3 regions of the Aminobacter sp. NyZ550 genome follow, and region 1 is predicted to be linked to each of the others. Evidence: riboswitches for the same ligand, from Rfam matches in the RefSeq annotation. Region 1 holds a riboswitch; each other region holds the start of a gene.
What was found. A riboswitch is a leader RNA that binds a small molecule or an ion and turns the genes downstream of it on or off. The one in region 1 is predicted to bind cobalamin.
Positions count from the first base shown of each region.

Region 1 (6,882 bases):
CGCAATGTTGCGCGGTCCCGGCGTCGCCTCGTTGTATTCGAGCACGAAGAAGCGGTTGTTCTTCACTGCCTCGATGTCCTTGAAGGCCGGGTTGGTGCGCATGTAGTCGATCTTCTGCTCGGCAGTTACCTCACCGTAGTTGACGATCACCACCATGTCGGGATTGCGCTCGATGACCGGCTCCCAGCCGATCTCGACCCAGCTCGACTCGACGTCGTCGACGATGTTCTTGCCGCCGGCTGCCTCGATAATGGCGGTCGGCATGGCGTATCGTCCGGCGGTAAACGGCTTCTGCTCGCCGGAATCGTAGATGAACACGTTGACCGGCTTGTCGAGCTTGGGCAGCTCGCCCTGGAAGTCGGCGAGTTCCTTCTCATAGCCTGCCACCAGGACCTCCGCCTTCTCGCGCACACCAAAAATGGCGCCGAGATTGAGCAGGTCGGCATACATGTCCTGAAGCGACGACTTGTCCTTCTTCATGATGTGGATGCAGCTTTCGGTCAGCTCGTAGACAGCGATCTTGAAGGGCGCGAGCGTATCCGGAGTGACGTCGCCGCCGACCTTCATGCCGTAGTTCCAGCCGGCGAAGAACAGGTCGGTGTCGGCGCCGAGCAGCACTTCCTTGCTGACGTATTGTGGGGCGAGTTCGGGCAGTTCGCCGACGCCCTTGCGCAAATCCTCGCTCAGCGTCTTCCAGCCGGAGATGCCGGAATAGCCGGCCATGTGGTCGGTGAGGCCGAGCGCCAGCATCATCTCGGTCAGGTTGACGTCGTGCGAGACGGCGCGCTTGGGCGCGGCCTCGAAGGTGACGTCGCGGTTGCAGCTCTTGACGGTGACGGGGAAGCCGCTGGCCATAGCTGTTGCGCAGGTAGCGAGCAGGGCGGCGGCGATGATGGGCAGGCGCATGGAGGCTCCTTGATGTTCAGCGTTCGAGGTGGAAGGAAAAGCGTGGACGACCGGTGACGGGATGGTCGTCGAGGGTCGCTCCGACGGAAAAGCTGTCACGTATGCGATCGGGCGTCAGGATGTCGGCGGGCGCGCCGCAGGCAATGGCGCGGCCTCCGTCCATGACAAGCACGCGGTCGGCATGGGCCGAGGCGAGCGCCAAATCGTGCAGGGAAACGATCACGGTGCAGCCGAGATTGCCGAGCAGCTCCAGCACTTCGAGCTGGTGGCGGATGTCGAGGTGGTTGGTCGGTTCGTCGAGGATCAGAAGGTCGGGTCGCTGCATCAATGCCCGGGCGATCATCACGCGCTGCTTTTCGCCGCCCGACAGCGAGCAGAGGTCGCGCGCAGCGAGTGCGGTCAGGCCGAGCAGGGCAAGGGCTGCCTCGACTTGGTCGTAGTCGCGGTCGCTGGTGCCGAAACTCGTGACATGCGGGGTCAGGCCCAACTCGATGATTTCTGCGACGGTCAGGCCGAAGTCCGAGGCGCTTTCCTGAAGCACGGTCGCGATACGGCGGGCGCAGTCGCGCGGCTTCATCTTCCAGATGTCGGTGCCGTCGAGGCGGACAGTGCCCGAAGTCGGCTTGTGGTAGCGGTAGAGGCAGCGCAGCAGGCTCGACTTGCCGGCGCCGTTGGGGCCGACGATGGCGAGCAACTCGCCCGGCGCAACCGCAAGGCTGATCGGCTCGAGGATCGGCTGCGAAACACGAGGGCCCCAGCTGACGCCATCGAGTTCGAGCAGTGCCGGGGTGGTGCCTACAAGGCGGCTAGCGGCGTGGACGCGATCGAGCATGCCCTGTCTCCGCGGTCGGGCGGAGGCAGCAGAACGATCCGGAAAGCGCGCCGGTACCGAAGAAGGCAGTCGCAACCATCATCATCTCCGCGGCACACCCCGGCCGGTTGAGTTAATCGGATGATGGCAGGTCTCCTGGCTTGCGGGTGATCGCTCCTCGGAGCCTTCCCGGCCTTTCGGCCAGTGGCATGTTTCCGAATTGCTATCCGCTCACAGTTGCGGGGGCAGCCACGGTTTCGCGTCGGGGACGTCTCACCGTGTTCCCATTTAACCTGCTGCCCGAACCGGATAGCAGGAACCATCGCTGTCGTGGCTACAGCAGCGACGGGTTGCTGACAATCGCTAAAGCGTCATGCCGGGCGCTAAAGCGTCATGCCGGCTGCTGAATTGCGTCACGCCGGTCGAGCGCGAAGGAAATGAGCGCGACGCCGAAGGCAGACAGTGCGATGGCCGCGCCGACGAAGGGCAGGTCGGCATAGCTCACGCCCATCGAAATCGCAGCACCACCGGCCCAGGCGCCGGCGGCGTTGCCGGCGTTGAAGGCGCCCTGGTTGAGGGTGGCCGCGAGGTTCGGTGCCTCCGAAGCGGTTTCGACGACGCGCATCTGCATCGGCGGCACGATGACGAAGGTGATGACGCCCCACATGAAGACGAGCAGGATAGCCGCTGGCGCCGAAGAGCTGAGTTCGGCGAAGGCGACGTGGATCGCCGCCATCACCACCAGCGCGCCGATGGCTGTGGGCATCAGCTTCCAGTCGGCCAGCTTGCCGCCGATGATGTTGCCGATGGTCATGCCGCCGCCGAACAGCAAAAGCGCCCAAGTGACCGATTCAACCGAGAGGCCGCTGACGTCGGTCAGGATCGGCTTGATGTAGGTGAAGACGGCAAACAGGCTGCCCGAGGCGAGCGCCGAGATGATCATGGCGAGCCATACCTGGAGCTTGCCCAGCACCTTGACCTCGCCTGATACCCCGCCCTTGCCGGGAGGGGCGACGCCCGCAGGGACCAGCCAGGCTATGGCCGCCACCGAGAGCAGGCCGATGACGACGACGGCAAAGAAGGTGGCGCGCCAGCCATAGGCTTCGCCGAGTGCCGTGCCGCCGGGAACGCCGAGGATGTTCGCCAATGTCAGGCCGGCAAACATCAACGCAATTGCGCTGGCGCGCTTGTTGGTTGGGACCAGGCTTGCCGCCACCACCGAGCCGATGCCGAAGAAGGCGCCGTGACCAAAGGCGGTGATGACGCGGGCGATCATCAGCGTCCAGTAAGTGGGGGCGATGGCGCAGAGCAGGTTGCCGAAGACGAACATCATGGCGAGCCCGATCAGCACCGGTTTGCGCGGCAGTTTCGCTGTGCCCACCGCGATGATCGGGGCGCCGACGACGACGCCGAGCGCGTAGCCGGTGACCAGAAGACCGGCGGCCGGGATCGACACGCCGAGGTCGGCGGCGACCTCCGGCAACAGCCCCATGATCACGAATTCGGTGGTGCCGATGCAAAAGGATGCAACGGCCAGAGCGAGGATCGGCAAGGGCATGGGCGGACTCAGGGGAGCTGAAACGATTTAGATGCACAATTTCCTCATGTCCGGCGCGGCACAAGCGACGTTGCCGCATTGCAGCAATGCACCTGGCGCATAGGAGAAGTGCGCAAGGCGCTAGCTGAGACGATCAGGATTGCTGGGTGAGGTCGCGTCGGAGAAATTCGTAGAGCCGGTCGACTGCCGAATTGGCGGCCTGCGGGTTGCGCAATATGCCGATTTCCATCTCGGGCAGCGGCGGCAGGCCCTCGGCTTCGCCGATGACGCGCAGGCCGGGGGGCACGCTGCGCTGGGCGAGCACGGCTACTGGCGGGTACCCGTTCGTCGCACGGGTACCGCCCTTGCCGGCCAGAAATGAAAAGGGCGCCCGAGGCGCCCCTTCCGATGTCGATGCGCCCAGACTCAGTTCTGCCTGGGCAGCCTGTAGGCGACGATGTAGTCGCCGCGGTCAGGCGACTGGCGCGCCCCGCCGGCCGAGATGACCACATATTGCGTTCCGCTCTCATGCGAGACGAAGGTCATTGGCGTAGACTGGGCGCCGACAGGCAGCCGGCCCTTCCACAACTCATTGCCCGTCTCCACGTCGAGTGCACGCAGATAATAGTCCTGCGTGCCGGCGTAGAAGACGAGGCCGCCTGACGTCGCGATCGGACCGCCCAGCGTCGGCATGCCGATCGGGATCTGCAGGCCGGTTTTCATGCCAAGCGGACCGGTATCCTGCAGCGTGCCCGCCGGAACCTGCCAGGCGATCTGGCGGGTCTTGAGGTCGATGCCGGTGAAGGTGCCATAAGGCGGCTGGTGACAGGGAACGCCGAGCGGCGACATGAAGCCGTTCTTCAGCGCGCCATAGGGCGTGCCCTTCTGCTGCGACAGGCCGTCATGGGCTGCCGAGCCGCCATAATTGTCGGTCTCCTCGCGCGGCATCAGCTGGGCGAACTGCGGCATGCGGATGTCGTTGACGATCAGCAACCCCCGGGCCTCGTCGATCGCCGCACTGCCCCAGTTCATGCCGCCATAGTAGCCTGGAAAGATGATCGAACGCGTCAGGCCGGGAGGCGTGAATTCGCCCTCGTAGCGCATCTTCTTGAACTCGATGCGGCAGTAGAGCTGGTCGTAAGGCGTCGCACCCCACATCTTGGCCTCGGCGAACGGCTCCGCACCGATCGCCGGCATGCCGACCGAATAGGGCTGAGTCGGCGACAGGAAGTCCTCCGGCACGCCGCCGGTCTGCGGAACGGCGCGCTCCTCGACCTCGGCGATCGGCTTGCCGTCGCGGCGGTCGAGCATGAAGATCTGCCCGCGCTTGGTGATCTGGATCAGCGCCGGAACCGTGCCGCCCTTGCCATCCGGCACGTCGTAGAGCGCCGGCTGGGCGGGAACGTCGTAGTCCCAGATGTCGTGATGCACGGTCTGGAACTTCCAGCGTTCGCGGCCGGTTGCAATGTCGAGGGCGACGACCGAGGCGGTATAGTCCTCGGCGGCCTTCGAGCGATGTGCGCCAAAGAAGTCGGGCGTGGCGTTGCCGGTCGGCAGGTAGACAAGGCCAAGGGCCTCGTCATAGGCCGGTGTCGACCAGACATTGGGCGTGCCGCGGGTGTAGCTTTCGCCTTCCGGCGGCAGCTTGGTGATGGCGGGGTTGCCGAGATCCCAGGCCCAGACCAGTTCGCCGGTGAGGGCGTTGAAGGCGCGTACGGCGCCGGAGGGTTCACCTGTCTCGACATTGTCCCACACCCAGCCGCCGACCATGATCAGGTCACGCGCCACGGTGGGGGCGGAGGTCTGGAAGTAGAAACCGTCCTTGATCTCGCCCATGCCGCTTTTGAGGTCGACGATGCCGCCATTGCCGAAATCCTGGCACAGCTCGCCGGTCTTGGCATCGAGCTGGATCAGGCGGGCGTCGATGGTGGTCATGACGATGCGGGCGGCGCAGGATGCCGCCGCAGCGGGCATGTCGGGCGTCGACGCTACGACGCTTGCGGGTGCCAGCGGGTCGGCGGAGGCTGCATTGGCCTCGCTCGGTGCCGAAGCCGGCTCGTAATAGCTGACGCCACGGCAACGCTGCCACAGCGGCGACTTGGCTTTCGGGTCGAATTTCCACTTCACTTCGCCCGTATCCGGGTTCAGCGCATGGACGATGTTGTTGGGCGAGCAGGTGTAGAGCGTGTCGTTGACGAAGAGCGGCGTGTTCTGGTCCTGCGCGGTCCCTGAGGGGATATCGCCCGATTGGAACGTCCAGGCAACCTCGAGCTTGTCGACATTGTCGCGGTTGATCTGGTCGATCGGGGCATAGCGTGTACCTGCCGGGGTGCGGCCATAGTGGCGCCAGTCGGTGGCGCTGGCGGCTGCCGGAGGAACGCTCGGCTTGGGCTCGGCAGAGGCGAGCGTATTGCTGATGATGCCATGTGGGGTGAAGCCGTAGAAGGCGGTAGCGACAAGTGCCGCGACCAGCAGGCCGGCAAGCGCGAACGGAGCCCGTTTGCCGGTGCGCGTCGGGAAGAGCGGGGCGAGCAACAGCGCCGGGATGGCGATCACTGCAGGTGCTACGAGGCGCGGCACCAGCGGCCAGAACTCAAGGCCCGTTTCCCAGAGCGCCCAGGCAATCGTTGCCAAAAACACCAAGCCGTAGAGCCAGAGGCCCGCCCTGCGGCGCATGACGTAGAGAATGCCGGAGGCGATGACGCAGAGACCGGCGAGCGCGTAATACCAGGATCCGCCCAGGCCGATCAGCTGGACGCCGCCATAGACGAGCGGTGCCCCGATGACGACCAAGAGCAGGCCGAATAGAACCAGAAGCCAGCCGCCGCTGTCTCTGGGTGTCTGTTGTTCTGCCATGTCGATGTCTCGCGAAGATTGAACCGAAAATCAGCCGCCCGGGCGGGCGGTTTCGGACGCGATCGTCATGCCGGCGCTCTGCGGAGAACTCCTCGCCTCTACCTCCGCACAGACGTCGCGACCGTGTTCCGGCCGACAATCTCATCGCATCCTAATAGATAATATGTTATCTTTCTCGAATGTCCAATGACGCATCCGACCGCGCCGGTTTCGGCCGGAGCCTGCTCTCCGTCGCCCGGCTTTGGCGCCACGCGGCGGACAGCGCGCTCGACGACTGCGGCCTGTCGCATGCCACCGCCATGCCGTTGCTGACGCTGTCGCGGCTGGGCGACAATATCCGCCAGGGCGTGATCGCCGACCATCTCGGTTTCGAAGGTCCGTCTCTGGTGCGCATCGTTGATCTGCTTGCAGCCGACGGCCTGATCACCCGCAGCGGCGATCCCGGTGACCGCCGTGCCAAGATTCTGTCCCTGACCGATGCCGGCCGCAGCCGCGTCGAGGAGATCGAGTTGATCCTCGAACGCCTGCGCACCGAGCTTCTGGCCGACGAGGACGCCGCGGAACTTAAGGTCGCGCTCGGTGTGCTTGTGCGTCTTGAACAGCGGCTGCTGGCAGCGGATCCGGACAGCTGAGGGTAGGGGTGGAAGGGTTCATCTATCTGGGCCGTAACCGTTGTTCGCCGGTCATGGCATGGCAACGCCGCGACGGTCCGACCCACGCAACGGTGATTACCCCTGTCGCTGGCAACTCACTTACCGCATTCTGCGCTATG
Region 1 is NZ_CP114190.1:2,253,436-2,260,317, forward strand. It holds gene N7E70_RS11100 (ABC transporter substrate-binding protein) at 1-906, opposite strand, end outside; gene N7E70_RS11105 (ABC transporter ATP-binding protein) at 923-1,738, opposite strand; cobalamin riboswitch at 1,847-2,056, opposite strand; gene N7E70_RS11110 (MFS transporter) at 2,109-3,275, opposite strand; gene N7E70_RS11115 (hypothetical protein) at 3,409-3,579, opposite strand; gene N7E70_RS11120 (membrane-bound PQQ-dependent dehydrogenase, glucose/quinate/shikimate family) at 3,681-6,110, opposite strand; gene N7E70_RS11125 (MarR family winged helix-turn-helix transcriptional regulator) at 6,290-6,742, shown strand.

Region 2 (6,882 bases), on a different replicon from region 1:
CGACTTCCATCTTGCGCATTGCGGCGTCGATGGCGTTGCGGTCGGCAAGGGCGAGCGAGGCGAAACTTGGCCGATGGGGCGAGCGACCGAGGCCGACCAGCATCTCGACCGGCACGGCCCAGGCGATCTCGCGCTCCTGCGCAACGTAGGCCATATGCCGAGCGCGCTCCCTCGCGGAGACATGAGCGGCGGCGAGCGCACCCAACGCGATTGCGCCGTCTGCCGGTGTCAGTCCGAGCAATGCGCGCAGCAAGGTCGACTTGCCGGCTCCGTTCGGGCCGATAAGGCCGACAAACTCACCCGCCATGACGGAAAAGGACACGCCTTTGAGCACCGGCCGGCCGCCGAGCGACGCCCTGAGATCTTGAACATCGAGCAGCATCAGGCAAGCTTCCTTCTCGTGCGATAGACAAGCCACAGGAAGAACGGCGCGCCGACGATTGCGGTCAGAACGCCGAGCTTGAGGTCGCGGCCGGGCGCGACGAGCCGGACAAGGATGTCGGCGGCAAGCAGCATGCAGGCACCGCCCAGGGCGCTCGCCGGCAGCAGCCGCGACGGGCGCGCGCCGACAAGCGGCCTCAGCATGTGCGGGATGACGAGGCCGACGAACCCTATGGCACCCGACACCGCCGTTGCGGCACCGACGGAGGCCGCCGTGCCGAACACGGCCAGCAACTGCACGCGGCGCATGTCGATGCCCATGCTCGCCGCCGTCTCGTTGCCAAGCGTCAACGCGTCGAGCGCCCGGCCGAGCGCCGCCAGCATCGCCCAGCCGACCAGCATGAACGGCAAGGCGAGCCAGACATGGGTCATCGACCTGTCGGTCAGCGAGCCGAGCGTCCAGAACATGATCTCGAGCGCGGCGAACGGATTGGGCGACAGGTTGAGCGCCAGCGAAGTCATCGCGCCGGCAAAGCTCGACACGGCGACACCTGCTAAGATGATGGTCAAGGTGCTGCCGCGCAGGCCGGCAAGTGCCTGGACCACGACGACGGCGAGCACGGCGGCAGCCAATGCCGACAGCGGCAAGGCAAGCGGGAAGACAATCGTCAGGCCGGAATAGATGGCGATCACCGCGCCCAGCGAAGCTGAAGCGCTGACGCCGATCAGGCCGGGCTCGGCCAGCGGATTGCGCAGATAGCCTTGAAGTGCCGCGCCGGAAAGCCCGAGTGTAGCACCGACCATCAGGCCGAGCAGCGCGCGCGGCAGGCGGATCTCACGCATGATCAGCTCGATGGCGCCGGCCTTGTCGGAAAACAATGCAGCGATGCTGTCGCCGAAGCCGAGGCCCGCCGGACCGACGGTGAGCGAAAGCAGGAACAGAATGGTGGCCAGGATGGCAAGAACGGCAAGCACGAGCCTGTAACGGGAGATGTCGCTCACTTGGCGTCCCCCTCGGCGGCATCGCGCAGCAGGCGGGCGGCTTCAAGTGTAAACGGCGCGCCGCAAATGGTGTATCGCGACGGCACCGCCACCGCCCTGCCCTGCCCGGAGACCGCCCGATAGGCCGGGTGGACGAAGTTTTCCTGGGCGAGTGCCGGGGCGCCATAGTCTTCGCCGCCACCGACGACCAAATCTGGTTTGGCCAGCACTAGCATCTCCAGCGGCAACCGCGCCGTGCCGCTGAGCCCGAGCTTGTCTGCAATATTGACCAGTCCGGAAAGCTTGACGATCTCGTCGACGAGCGTTCCGGTGCCCGAGGTGTAGCTGTTGGCGTAGTAGGTCGCGACGGTCTTGCCCGAGGCGCTTTCCCTGCCCAATTCGGCGACGCCACGATCAAGCGCGGCGACAAGTTTTGCCGCTTCTTCGCGCCGCTCCAGGACCTCTCCCATGCGCAGGATGTTGGCCCTGATGTCGGCAATGGAGCTGTCCGGCGCGAATTCCTCGACCCGGATGCCGAGGCGCCTCAGCAACTCAACCGTCGTCCGTGTCGTGTAGGCTCCGGCGAGTACCAGGTCAGGCTGCATCAGAAACACTTCCTCGGCAAGGCCATGATTGACGGCAAAGCCGTTGGTCCGATCGGCCAGCACCGACGTGTTGGGATCGCTTGCCAGATAAGACACTGAATGCAGCTGCCCCTCGGCCGCCAGAAGCATCGCCAGCTGGTCGGTGCAGACATTCATCGACACGACGCGCTTCGGCGGCACGGCGGCTGCCGGCGCTGATGACAACGCGGCCAGCCCCGCGAGAGCGGACAGCCACGCTCGAAACCGAGCACAGCTGAGACGATTGGTGGGCATGTTACCTCGCATCAGAACACACGCGTGAAGCTCAGATTGAAGCTTCGGCCCGGCGCGCGATAGTTGGTGACGGTCGAATAGTGTTCGTCGAACAGGTTCTCGACCGAAAACTTCAGGCTCGCCCGCTCGTCGACCGTGTAGTTGGCGGCGAAATCCACCGTCACATAGTCCGGCAGCTTGACGGTGTTGGCGGCATTGGCGTAGCGCGCCGCGCCGTAGAGCAGCTTGGCGGTGAGGTCGAGGCTGTCGGTCGCGGCAAAGCTCACCTCGGCGGCCGCCTTGAAGCGATCGCGATAGGGAATGTAGCGGCCGTTGTCCTCATTCTTCGGCGAGCGGTAGTCGATCGAAACCTTGCCACTCCAGCGCTCGTCGAACGCATGCGACAGGCTGGCCTCGATACCGGTCACCTTGGCGCGCGCGACATTGAACGGCAGGTAGGTCGGCGGGTTGGAGGCGATCGCGTCGGTCAGCCAGGTCTGGTAGAAGGCGACGTCAAGCTCGGTCCCCTCGCTTGGACGCCAGTTGATGCCGATCTCATAGGACCGCGACTTCTCCGGCTTCAGGTTGGGATTGGAGTAGTTGGGGTAATAGAGGTCGCTGAAGGTCGGCGCCCGGAAGCCGGTGCCGTACGAGGCGCGCGCCACAAGCTCGGGAACGAGCTCGTAGCTGGCATCGATGTTGTAGGTGGTGGCGCCTCCGAACTGTTCATTGTGATCGTAGCGCAGACCGCTGTCGATCGTCAGCGCGCCATAGTCGAGCGAGTACTGGCCGAACACCGCCGCGAGGTCGCGCGAGCCGACACCGAAATCGACAGTCGAAGCCACCTCCTCGCGATAGGCCTCGGCACCGCCGACCAGGACATGCCTGACTTCACCTGTTTCAAAGGACTTTTCCGTCGACGCGAAGATGCCGTAGCGCCTGGTGTCGAATTCGCTGCTGCCCACGACGCCGTCACGGACATTGTTCGAATAGTCGAGGTTGCCGGAAAGTTCGACGGTCGAGCTCCAGCTGTCGGAATGCTTCACCCGTGCGCCGATCCTGCCGGCGAAGGTGTCGGTGTCAACTTCATTGGCGGAAGGCGGGGAGGCATCGTACTGGCTGCGGCCCCGGGCAAACAGGCCATCGGCATATAGCCGGCCCCAGCCATATTCCTTGGCGACTGCGACGTTGAGCGAGCCTTGCAGTAAGCCATCGTCGTCAGGCTCATGTCCCCAGGCCAGCGGCGTGGTGAAGTCGTAGCCGCGCGTGCCTAGGATGGAGCCACCGACGGAGTAATCGATGCCGTCCTCGGTGCGTCCGCGCAGATCGCCTGAGAGATAGCCACCCCAGGGATGCGTGACGCCCGAGGTGATGCTGCCGCAGGTGTTACGGCCGTCGGCACACTGGCCGCCCTGTTTGGTGATGATGTTGACGACACCGCCGATGGCATCGGCGCCATACTGCGCTGAGTGCGGTCCCTTGGCGATCTCGATACGCTCGATCGACGACAGCGGAATGTTGAAGATCGAGCTCGTACCGCTGGTCGCCGACGAACTGCGGACGCCATTGACCAGCACCAGCGTCTGGCCGGCCGACATGCCGCGCAGATAGACATTGGACGAGGCCCCCTGGCCGCCATAGCCGATGATCGAAACGCCGGCATAGTGCTTCAGCAACGACGGCAGGTCAGCTGCCGCGGACTTTCGCAATTCTTCCTCGTCGATCACTGTGACCGACGACGTCGGGCGAACAAGCGCGGTTTCGCGGCGCAGCGGCGTAACGACCAGGCGCGGCAGCACGGTCACGCCGCCTGCAGCGGGCGCCTGCTGCGCGCTGGATGGTGTCGGGATGGCCAGCATGATCGCGCCGATGCCCAGGATAAGTCTCTGCATTTCTGCCCTCAAATGGTTTGGGGGGCGCGACAAGGATCGCACCCGGTTTCCAAACCGCAGGCAAGACAGGTCGGCAGGCAGACTTTGGGACAAGATTGACCCGACGGCCTTCCGCATGCGGCAACACTTTCGATGTCACCGCCACGAGCGACCGCGCCTGACCACACCCCGTGGACAAGCATGGGTGACTGGAACGGGCAGGTCTCCTGACTTCCGTGTCACAGCCTTTTTCCGCCTTCCCGAACGCGCGAATGCGTTCAGTGGCATGATGGAAGAGGCTCAACGGTTACAGTTGCGGGGGCAGTCGCGGATTTGGCCTTCGGCCTCACCGTGTTCCCTTTTCATCCGCCTCTCGGCGGAACCGATTCCGAGGCGGACGCTACTCAGGGATGCCGAGGCTTGTCAATCGCAATCATGCGACCGTCCATAAAATATATTGATTTTCAACTAGATAGGATCATTGGACACGGACAAACAGGGCAACTTGTGCAATCGCCCCGGACGCGGCAAGCCCTGCATGGGACCGCCAATTGGACGGCACTGCCCCTGGTGGACAGAGGCCACCTGCACATTGCCAACGGGGTCGCGGAAACTGAACCGACGATGTGCGCGCTACGGCCATCGACATCATCTTCGGCCGCGTCGGTATCATCCGCGCATGTTCAGCCGAGCAAGGTCCTTGTCAGCGCATGATCCTTGTCGGCAAGCCCGTCGATGACGCTGAAGTGATGCCGGTCGGGCTCGACCACTGTAGCGGTGGTGGCGCCAAGCCCGGTCCAGATATTGGAAAGCAATGCGTTCTGGCGCAGGAACTCGGCGCGCTCGCCACCGCCGACCCAGCAGGTGATGCGGACGTTGTCCACCGGCCGCAGCAGCGCCGGGCTTTCAGCCAGCGCCTCGGTCTCGTCGATGTGGAGCGTCTTGTTCATGCCGGTGTTGATCAGCGGCCTGAGATCATGAACTCCCGAGAGCGAAACGACATGACGGATACGAGACTGCACATCGGGCGCAAGCGGCGAAGCAGCCGCGACCATGCGCGACACGAGGTGTCCGCCGGCGGAATGACCGGTCAGCATGATCGAGCCTTCGACCAACGCGGCTGCCTTGCCGATCGCCGCACCGACCTCGCGCACGATATCGCCGATCCTGACTTCCGGGCACAAGCTGTAGGACGGCATCGCCACCGCGTAGCCGCTGTCGATGGAACCCTTGGCGAGATGCGACCAGTAGCTCTTGTCGAGCGCCATCCAGTAACCGCCATGGACGAAGACGACGAGCCCCTTCGGCGTGCCTTCAGGCAGGAACAGGTCAAGCAGGTTGCGCGGCCTGTCACCATAGGCGATGTCGAACTGCGCTCTCTCATCTGCCGACAGGGCGTCGCGAAACGTCTGTGCCGGTTCCACCCATGCAGCAGGCCAACGATCGCCACCGGCGATGTTGGCGCCATTGGTGTAGGCGTTGTCCCAATCGGCGATATGGCGTTCGAGCATACGGGCATCCCTCCAAGGCGGCAGCAATCCAGGCGCATAGCAATGGCCAGCGTGCCGGATTGCGTCAATGGGCCAGCGGCAGAAACTTTATGCTTGAAATAATTTTGGTCCGGTGCAATTCTCAGCCATCAGTCGAGAACGTGGGAGGTCTCGCTGTGCCAGACGCCGATCGCATGTCGATCGTGCATAGCCGCGGCCTGTGCCGAACGGCTACCCGTTGCGGCGCAGCACCTTCCCCCGAAGTAACGCATTCCAACGCACGCATGGCGCTTCCGTCATGCCGATGAGCAGGTAGGGGACAGCCGCAGAATGCTTGGACCGTCAGCGCATATCGACACCTTCACGCGCGATAACCTGCCACCCCAGGACCAGTGGCCGACCTTTCTGCTCGACGGCTTCGACTATCCCGAGCACCTCAATGCGGCCGTCGAGCTGACCGATCGCCTGGTCGAAAAAGGCCTGGGCGACCACACCGCGCTGATCGGCAACGGCCGACGCCGCACCTACAAGGAGCTGTCCGACTGGACCAACCGACTGGCGCATGCGCTGGTCGAAAACTACGGCGTCAAGCCCGGCAATCGGGTGCTGATCCGCTCGGCCAACAACCCGGCAATGGTCGCCTGCTGGCTGGCCGCGACCAAGGCAGGTGCTGTCGTCGTCAACACCATGCCTATGCTGCGCGCCGGTGAGCTCGCCAAGATCGTCGACAAGGCAGAGATCACGATTGCGTTGTGCGACACGCGCCTGATGGACGAGATGATCGCCTGCGCCAAGGACAGCGCCTTCCTGACCAAGGTGATCGGCTTCGACGGCACCGCCAACCACGACGCCGAACTCGACCGGGTCGCGCTCGACAAATCCGTCATCTTCGAAGCGGTCAAGACCGGCCGCGACGACGTCGCCCTGCTCGGCTTCACCTCGGGCACCACGGGCGTGCCGAAAGCGACGATGCATTTTCATCGCGACCTGCTGATCATCGCCGACGCCTATGCCAAGGAGGTGCTTTCGGTCACCTCCGACGACGTCTTCGTCGGCTCGCCGCCGCTGGCCTTCACCTTCGGTCTTGGCGGCCTGGCCATTTTCCCATTGCGCTTCGGCGCGGCCGCGACCCTGCTCGAGCAGGCAACGCCGCCGAACATGATCCACATCATCGAGACCTACAAGGCGACGATCTCGTTCACCGCGCCGACCGCCTATCGCGCCATGCTGAAGGCCATGGACGAAGGCGCCGACCTGTCGTCGCTGCGCGTCGCGGTCTCTGCCGGCGAGACCTTGCCCGGA
Region 2 is NZ_CP114191.1:426,763-433,644, forward strand. It holds gene N7E70_RS29245 (ABC transporter ATP-binding protein) at 1-385, opposite strand, end outside; gene N7E70_RS29250 (FecCD family ABC transporter permease) at 382-1,383, opposite strand; gene N7E70_RS29255 (ABC transporter substrate-binding protein) at 1,380-2,240, opposite strand; gene N7E70_RS29260 (TonB-dependent receptor domain-containing protein) at 2,252-4,111, opposite strand; cobalamin riboswitch at 4,291-4,492, opposite strand; gene N7E70_RS29265 (alpha/beta hydrolase) at 4,774-5,601, opposite strand; gene N7E70_RS29270 (AMP-binding protein) at 5,911-6,882, shown strand, end outside.
Region 2: another riboswitch for cobalamin. It lies ahead of N7E70_RS29260 (TonB-dependent receptor domain-containing protein); the one in region 1 lies ahead of N7E70_RS11105 (ABC transporter ATP-binding protein).

Region 3 (6,882 bases), 2.4 Mb from region 1:
CGTGATGATGATGCGACCCGAGATCATGTGGACGAACTCGTAGTCGGTGTAGCTGGCGTGGTAGGTGCCTGGCGTGGCCTGCCACGTTCCCGACAGCACCTTGCCATCCCCGGTCGTATGCTGGACGGCCGTTTTCATCGTCGGCTTTCCGTCGACCACCACCCATCCCGGTAGGTCGTTGGAATCTGCACCTTCCGGCTGGCCAAATTTGAGGATTGTTTTGTTCGCCATGGCATTCTCCTCCCTTAAGACACCCCTGCATAGCCGACGCCCTCAATTCAGGCAACTTTGTTTCCTTATGATAAAGAGGCATATTCCTATGTTGGTGTTCTTCCGCCGCCCCTTGCGGAATCAGCCCTGTCTGTGTTGATGGACGGATGTTTAGCAAGGACTCATAGATGAAGGCCAGACTGCTCGCTGCGGTGACGATGCTCGCAGTTGCCGGCTGTGCATCCCAGCCCGCCGACTATGCCACCACACTCTCTGCCAAGGATTCCAAATGGCGGTCAGCGGACTGCACGAAAGCTCGAGCTGAGGCGGCGAACTACGCAGCGCAAGAGAAAGAAACCCTGAGCGTATCGGCAGGGCTGCTGCTTGGCCCATACGGGCTCGGCATCGCCATGGCCGGCAAGGAGCATCGCGCCAAGATGCGCAAGAAATTCGCCCGGGACATGCATCTGAAATGCTCGAGCAAGCCCCTTCCTGCCAGCCTGGCGAGCAGCGCGGACACCGCGAAGCGGTAACTTCGGTCCTCACTGCCAACGGCGCGCATGTGCGGCAAGCTCGTCGCGCGCCTGCTCCAACGCCTTCGGCGAAGCGTTCGCCCACGCGGTGAGCCGCCGCCGCGCACATCATCGACACCTCCGATCCTCGCCTGTGGCTGTCGCGATTGCATGCCGGGCCACATTGGTGGGGTGCCCACGAAAACAGGCCAAAGCTGCTCTGCAATCATTCTGGCGACCCGCCTGGTGGCCGTTCCCAGCGTCTTCACGTTGGCGGTAACTCACGACACTCGCCGGTGTCCTGGCAACGCACCGGTGGACGGCCGCTCAGATTGCCCTGAACGGGCTCGACGCCGCTTGCGATCCAGCCGCTCTACACGAGAAGTTGAACGACCGCGCCGTCCGCTCGCTGGCGTTGGTTGACCTTACGTTAGGAACCTCTAAACGACCTACAGGCTCACCTCGTCCTTACCCCACCTTGGACCACCCGAGCTTAGCGCCCGCCCTGCCCCCCCCCAATCAATGGGCGGGCGCGTCCCCTCGCACATCCGATGTCGCGCAGACAAGCTTATCAGCCGCGGACGCCTTCACATCGCAACTGCGAGCTTCCCGCTTCATATCGACGCCGGTTGCCGATTTTCATGTCGATATGCCTCGGGCAGGCGCCGTTCGCCTTGTGCGGTTTGCACAGAAGGCAGCCGGCCCTGGCATTCCTGGGCTTATTCCGCTTGGGGTGCATGTCCATCTCCGGTCTCTACCAATGCGCCCCGATGGCGCACGGTCATGATCGGAAGGGCTGCTTGGCAATCGTCGTCCATCGCTGGACCATGTCCAGCAACGCCAAGCGATCGCAAGGCAGCGCATTGCTGGCCTAGGTACGTGTCCATCGACAACCCTTGACTTGCGTCTGCCCGCATATAGCTTGCCGCGCGGTTATGGTTCTTCTGCTTTCGGGCGGAAGCTAAGAGGGAATTCGGTGCGAAACCGAAGCTGCCCCGCAACTGTAAGCGGTGAGCCGCATTGCCGATTGTGTCACTGGCCGACGGCCGGGAAGGCAGGCAATGAGCCGAGACCCGCGAGCCAGGAGACCTGCCTGACCGAGTGATGTTCCGTGGGCGGGGTGTACCACCGGAGCGCAGGTTCGTGCAGGCGGCGCTATCGGCCATCGCCTTCCACCAACATGCGTTGCGACAATCCCGACCGCAGTCAGGCCAGGGATCGATCGTTTGCACAATACAGAAGTTGAGACCGCGCAGTCCCAGGCCAGACGTGCCATCGTGCTCGTCGCCAAGTCGGCCTTTGCTGCCGCGCCCTACAGGCAGATGCAGCAGCTCTGTGATCTCGCCGCGGCGTTGCCCGGCGTCGATCACACCAGCTTCGGCTTCACCGAACAAGGCACGCCGTCGCTGCGCGAGGCGCTTGCGGCACTTCGCCAGCAGGATTTCTCCGATATCCTCATCCTGCCGCTTATGCTGCCGATCGAGCCCAGCTTCAATGCCTGGCTCACCAAGTCGCTGCGCCGGTGGCAGACCGAGGACGCGGCACCTTGGCCGACGGTGCGCATCGCGCGGGGCCTCGCCGAAAGCCCGCTGCTGGCTGCAATGATGGCCGACCTCGTCACCGGTGCCGACGCGACGCCGCCCATCCCGCCGCTCGACAGGCTGGCGCCAGAGGGCTCGCTCGTGCCGGCGCAGAAACGCCGCGTGCTGGTCTGCCAGGGCGGCCCGTGCAATGCCGCCGGCGCGGACCTGATCTGGGGCCACCTGCGCAACCAGCAGGACCGCCAGAAGCTGCGCGTGACCGGCGACGGCACGATGAGCGCCAAATCGACCTGCCTTGGCCCCTGTAACCTGGCACCGGTGCTGCAGGTCTTTCCCGAAGGCACCTATTACGGCGGGGTCACCGAGGCCGCCGTCGACCGCATAGTCACCGAACATCTGCTCGGCGGCGCGGTGGTCGACGACTTTGCCTATCACCCCACCGGCCGCAAGCAGGTGCTGCGGTGAAGGCCCATTGAAAACAAGGGGGATCGTGTCGTTCCGCCACCACCTGCTTTTTGCCCCTGCCTTTTATCGGCCTGGACAGCGACATGCTGTTCTGCCGTGAACCTGATCTGGCACTGGAAGTTGCTGCGGCCGCCCTTCGGCTCCGTCGACGTCAAGGGCATGCGCACATATGGCCGCGACGACCGATCCTCGGGACGGTTATTGGCAGGCGCCGTCCCGGACCTTGGGCGTCAACTACGACCTGGTGCCAATGATCGAGACCACCGTCGACAAGGCTGGGGTCAAAGCGAGCTACGATGGCGGCCTCGTCGTGGTTCGGCGAGAAGACCGTATCCTCGGCTACTCGGCTATTTCGAGCGTTCGGTGGCAGCAAAGCTCGCGCCCAATGTCAGCCATCGTGTCGAGGCGGGCCACGGCGCGTTTCCGCCCGGGGAAGCGAGCTGTGGGACAGTTCGCAGGCCTGCCTGTCGCTGGCCATACCGGGCAGCGGCCTGACGATGCGCACCTTGTCGGCACCGCACAACTTTCCGCACCACCTGTTCGACCCGATTCCGGCCGAACAGCAACGCTTGCCGTTGTCGATCGTCAACTATCACGACGTCTTTACCAGGCACGGCGCGCAATCCGCTGCTCAACGTAACGGCGGATGTTCCCGCCGATATCCGCCACTGGCTGGAAGCCAAGGCTGAAACGCGCAGCAGCGGCAGCGGCGCCTGGGGTCGTCGGGCACAGGTCCGATGGGCTGACACAGCCTGTTGCGATCCACGTCAATCCATCGATCTAATTGACCCAAGGGAAACATCAGCGACTATTGCGCAGGGCTAGATCAGTTCAGTGGGCGGTGGCAGTCATGGCAATTCAAGTATCCTATTCGCGGCGTGATGTCCGCGAAGAGTTGATGCGTCGGCGCGAGACTTACATCGCGGCGCAGAGATCTCTGTCACCGCCTTCGCCGCGGGGATATGGCAACATGGAATGCGTCCATTGTCATAATCGCTTCATCGGCGTCACCGCTGCCGCCTGGAAGTTCGGCCTCTGCGACGACTGCCTGCATCACGACTGATTGTCCAGCCGGCGCAGCTCCCTTTGCGGGAGTTCCAGCGCCTGGATCGACTGCTGTGGAACTTCCGTGTCCGCGGCGTCCCAGGCACATTCTTGGGCGATCTACCTTCCCCGATGATCCGGCCAAACCCGCATCCCCAATAGCAGTGGGTCGCCGCCGCGGCCCACCGTCCGCACTCATATTTCGGGGTAATTCCAAACGTGCCTTGACCCTGAATTAGAAACTGCGCAACCTCGCCCGAAACGGAGGAGGCGGCTCGATCGTGGGGAAGCGATCCGGGCCGCAAATGGGAGCATCTATGTCCGACCAGATCGCGGCGTCGTCCGCCACGCCCGCAATTGCGCGCCGACCGCTTCTGGCCCGCATCGACTGGCTCAATTTGAGCGGCCTCGCCTTCTATCATGTCGTCGCGCTCTACGCCTTGCTGCCCTGGTTCTTCAGCTCTACCGGCGTCGTCCTCTGCATCGCCGGCATCTATGTCTTCGGCACGCTCGGCATCAACCTCTGCTACCACAGGCTTCTCACCCATCGCGGCTTCACCTGCCCGAAATGGCTCGAGCACGGGCTTGCGATCATCGCCGTCTGCGCCTTCCAGGACACGCCGGCGCGCTGGGTTGCGGTGCACCGCCGCCACCATGAGCACGCCGACGAGGAGCCGGATCCGCACAGCCCGATCGTCACCTTCCTCTGGGCCCATGTCGGCTGGCTGCTGGTCAAGTCGCCCGACATGGAGCGCATGCAGATCTACGGGCGCTACGCCAAGGACATCGTCCGCGACCCGTTCTACCGCAAGCTCGACAAGCCGCATGTCTATCTCGGCATCATCATCGCGTCCTGGGCAGCTTTCTTCGGCGGCGGCGTCGCCGCGAGCCTGATCACCGGCGGCACGACTGACGAGGCGATCCAGTTCGGCCTCAGCCTGCTCGTCTGGGGCGTGTTCGCGCGCACCGTGATTACCTGGCACATCACCTGGTCGGTCAATTCGGTCACCCATGTCTGGGGCTACCGCAACTACGACACGACAGACGACAGCACCAACAACGTCATCGTCGGCCTGCTCAGCAATGGCGAGGGCTGGCACAACAACCACCACGCCGACCCGCGCTCGGCCCGCCACGGCCACCACTGGTGGGAATTCGACGTCACCTACCTGACCATCAGGTTGCTCGGCGTGCTCGGACTGGCGAGCAAGATCGCAGAGCCGCGGAAGCGCGCCGACTAGCGCCGCCAGACCTTTTCAAGAGGGGACAAAAAAGATCGCCGGCGAAGCTGTGCTTGCCGGCGATCGCAACTACGTCTCGGGTGGTTTCGCTAGGCTTGTTTCACCAGTCTGAGCAGTACGAGCAGGATCACCGCGCCGATGGTGGCATGGATGATGGCAGCTATGATGCCGGAGCCCAGGCTGATGCCGATCGTCGGAAGCAGCCAGCCGGCGATCAGCGCGCCGACGATACCGACCACGATGTTGCCGATCAGGCCGAAGCCGTAGCCCTTGACCAACTGGCCGGCGAGCCAGCCGGCAACGGCGCCGACGATCAGGAAGACGAGCAAGCTTTCGATACCCATTTGTCTCTCCAGGTTCTGGCGCATCGGCCGGAGCACGTCACGAGCCACGATGCGCAGTTGCAACGACCAGCGCATGATCGACAAGCAGGCAGCCAGAGATCATGCTGGAACAACAGGCTGGAGACGGGCCGACCTATCGGCCCGCCGTGGAAATGCCGCCCGTCAGGCGACCGCCGTGGTCTGATCCTCCACCGCGGCGCCGGGCGTGTTCTTCTTGATCGACTCGATCGCCTTCAGCGCCGATGCCTTGGCCGAATAGCCTTCCGAGCTGAACATCACCTCGCCATTGGAAGCCCTGAAGCGGAACCGAAACTCGCCGCCCTTGTCCTTGTAGACCTCGAATTTGTACATCGCATTTCCCCGTATGTGCCGATCCGCGACTCACGCCGCTGACGAATCGTCGCACGACGGCAACCCGAGGAAAAGCGCGAAGCGATTTTCGCGACGCAAACGCACCAATACAACCGCCAAGGCCCATCGCCGCTGCACCCGTCAGCCGCGCCAAGTGCGATCTCAGATGTCGCGGTCGGTCAGGCAGATGTGGCAGCAGCCGGAGCCATGGCCCGGCTTCCAGGTGACGTTTTCGAAGCGCACACCGGTCGCCTCGAACAGGCCGCGGTCGAAAGCGCCGGCGATCCGGCACAAGGTCGCCAGCCTGTCGTCGCCGACACCGGCCCCCACCCAGGCGTCCTTGAGCGGACAGCGCTTGACCTTGAAGGCGATGTGATGGTCGCTGCGCTCGACATCGGTGGGGTACATGCGCCCGCCATCCGGACTGACGGCCAGGAAGGCCTCGCCGATGGCGCGCGCATCGTTCGGCCCGAAGCTGGCGAACGCCACCTGTGCGACCTCGCGGCCGCGCTTCTCAATCGCCCTTACCAGGACTTCTTCCGCCTTGGCGTCGCCAAGCTCGGCGGCAAGTTCATCCAGCATCAGCCGGTAGAGATCGGCGCGGTTGCGAAAGGCGGAGTCAAGTTCGGCAGCGAGCTTTTCGGCGCGCATGGCATGTTCGGTCACGAAACGGTCTCCTTGAAAACAGGCAACCTTGGGAACACAGGCAGTTCCGGCGTGGCCGCCACCAGCGCCCGGCCCGTGGCCGAGGCGGGCGCGGCTATCACGGCGGCGGCGTCGCCCTCTTCGACGATACGACCGCTGTCCATGATCGCGATGCGGTGGGCTACGGCGCGCACCGCACCAAGGTCGTGGGAGATGAAGAGATAGGCGACGCCCTCGTCCCGTTGCAGCTCGGCAAGCAGGTTGAGGATGTCGCCGCGCACCAGCACGTCCAGCGCCGACAACGCTTCGTCGAGCACGATCAGCGCCGGCCGGGTAGCAAGCGCGCGCGCGATCGCCACGCGCTGGCGCTGACCGCCCGATATTTCGTGCACGCGACGGCTGGCGAGCTCGGCGGCGAGACCGACACGCTCCAGCAGCGCTGCGATTGCCTTGGGTCGATCGGCGCGCCCGACGATGCCGTGAATGCGCAGCGGATCGTCGATCAGGCGGGTCACCGTGGCGCGCGGGT
Region 3 is NZ_CP114190.1:5,337,838-5,344,719, forward strand. It holds gene N7E70_RS26475 (cupin domain-containing protein) at 1-231, opposite strand, end outside; gene N7E70_RS26480 (hypothetical protein) at 399-743, shown strand; cobalamin riboswitch at 1,641-1,833, shown strand; gene N7E70_RS26485 ((2Fe-2S) ferredoxin domain-containing protein) at 1,949-2,728, shown strand; gene N7E70_RS26490 (hypothetical protein) at 3,025-3,417, shown strand; gene N7E70_RS26495 (acyl-CoA desaturase) at 4,090-5,013, shown strand; gene N7E70_RS26500 (GlsB/YeaQ/YmgE family stress response membrane protein) at 5,103-5,357, opposite strand; gene N7E70_RS26505 (YegP family protein) at 5,520-5,708, opposite strand; gene N7E70_RS26510 (L-2-amino-thiazoline-4-carboxylic acid hydrolase) at 5,871-6,374, opposite strand; gene N7E70_RS26515 (ATP-binding cassette domain-containing protein) at 6,371-6,882, opposite strand, start outside.
Region 3: another riboswitch for cobalamin. It lies ahead of N7E70_RS26485 ((2Fe-2S) ferredoxin domain-containing protein); the one in region 1 lies ahead of N7E70_RS11105 (ABC transporter ATP-binding protein).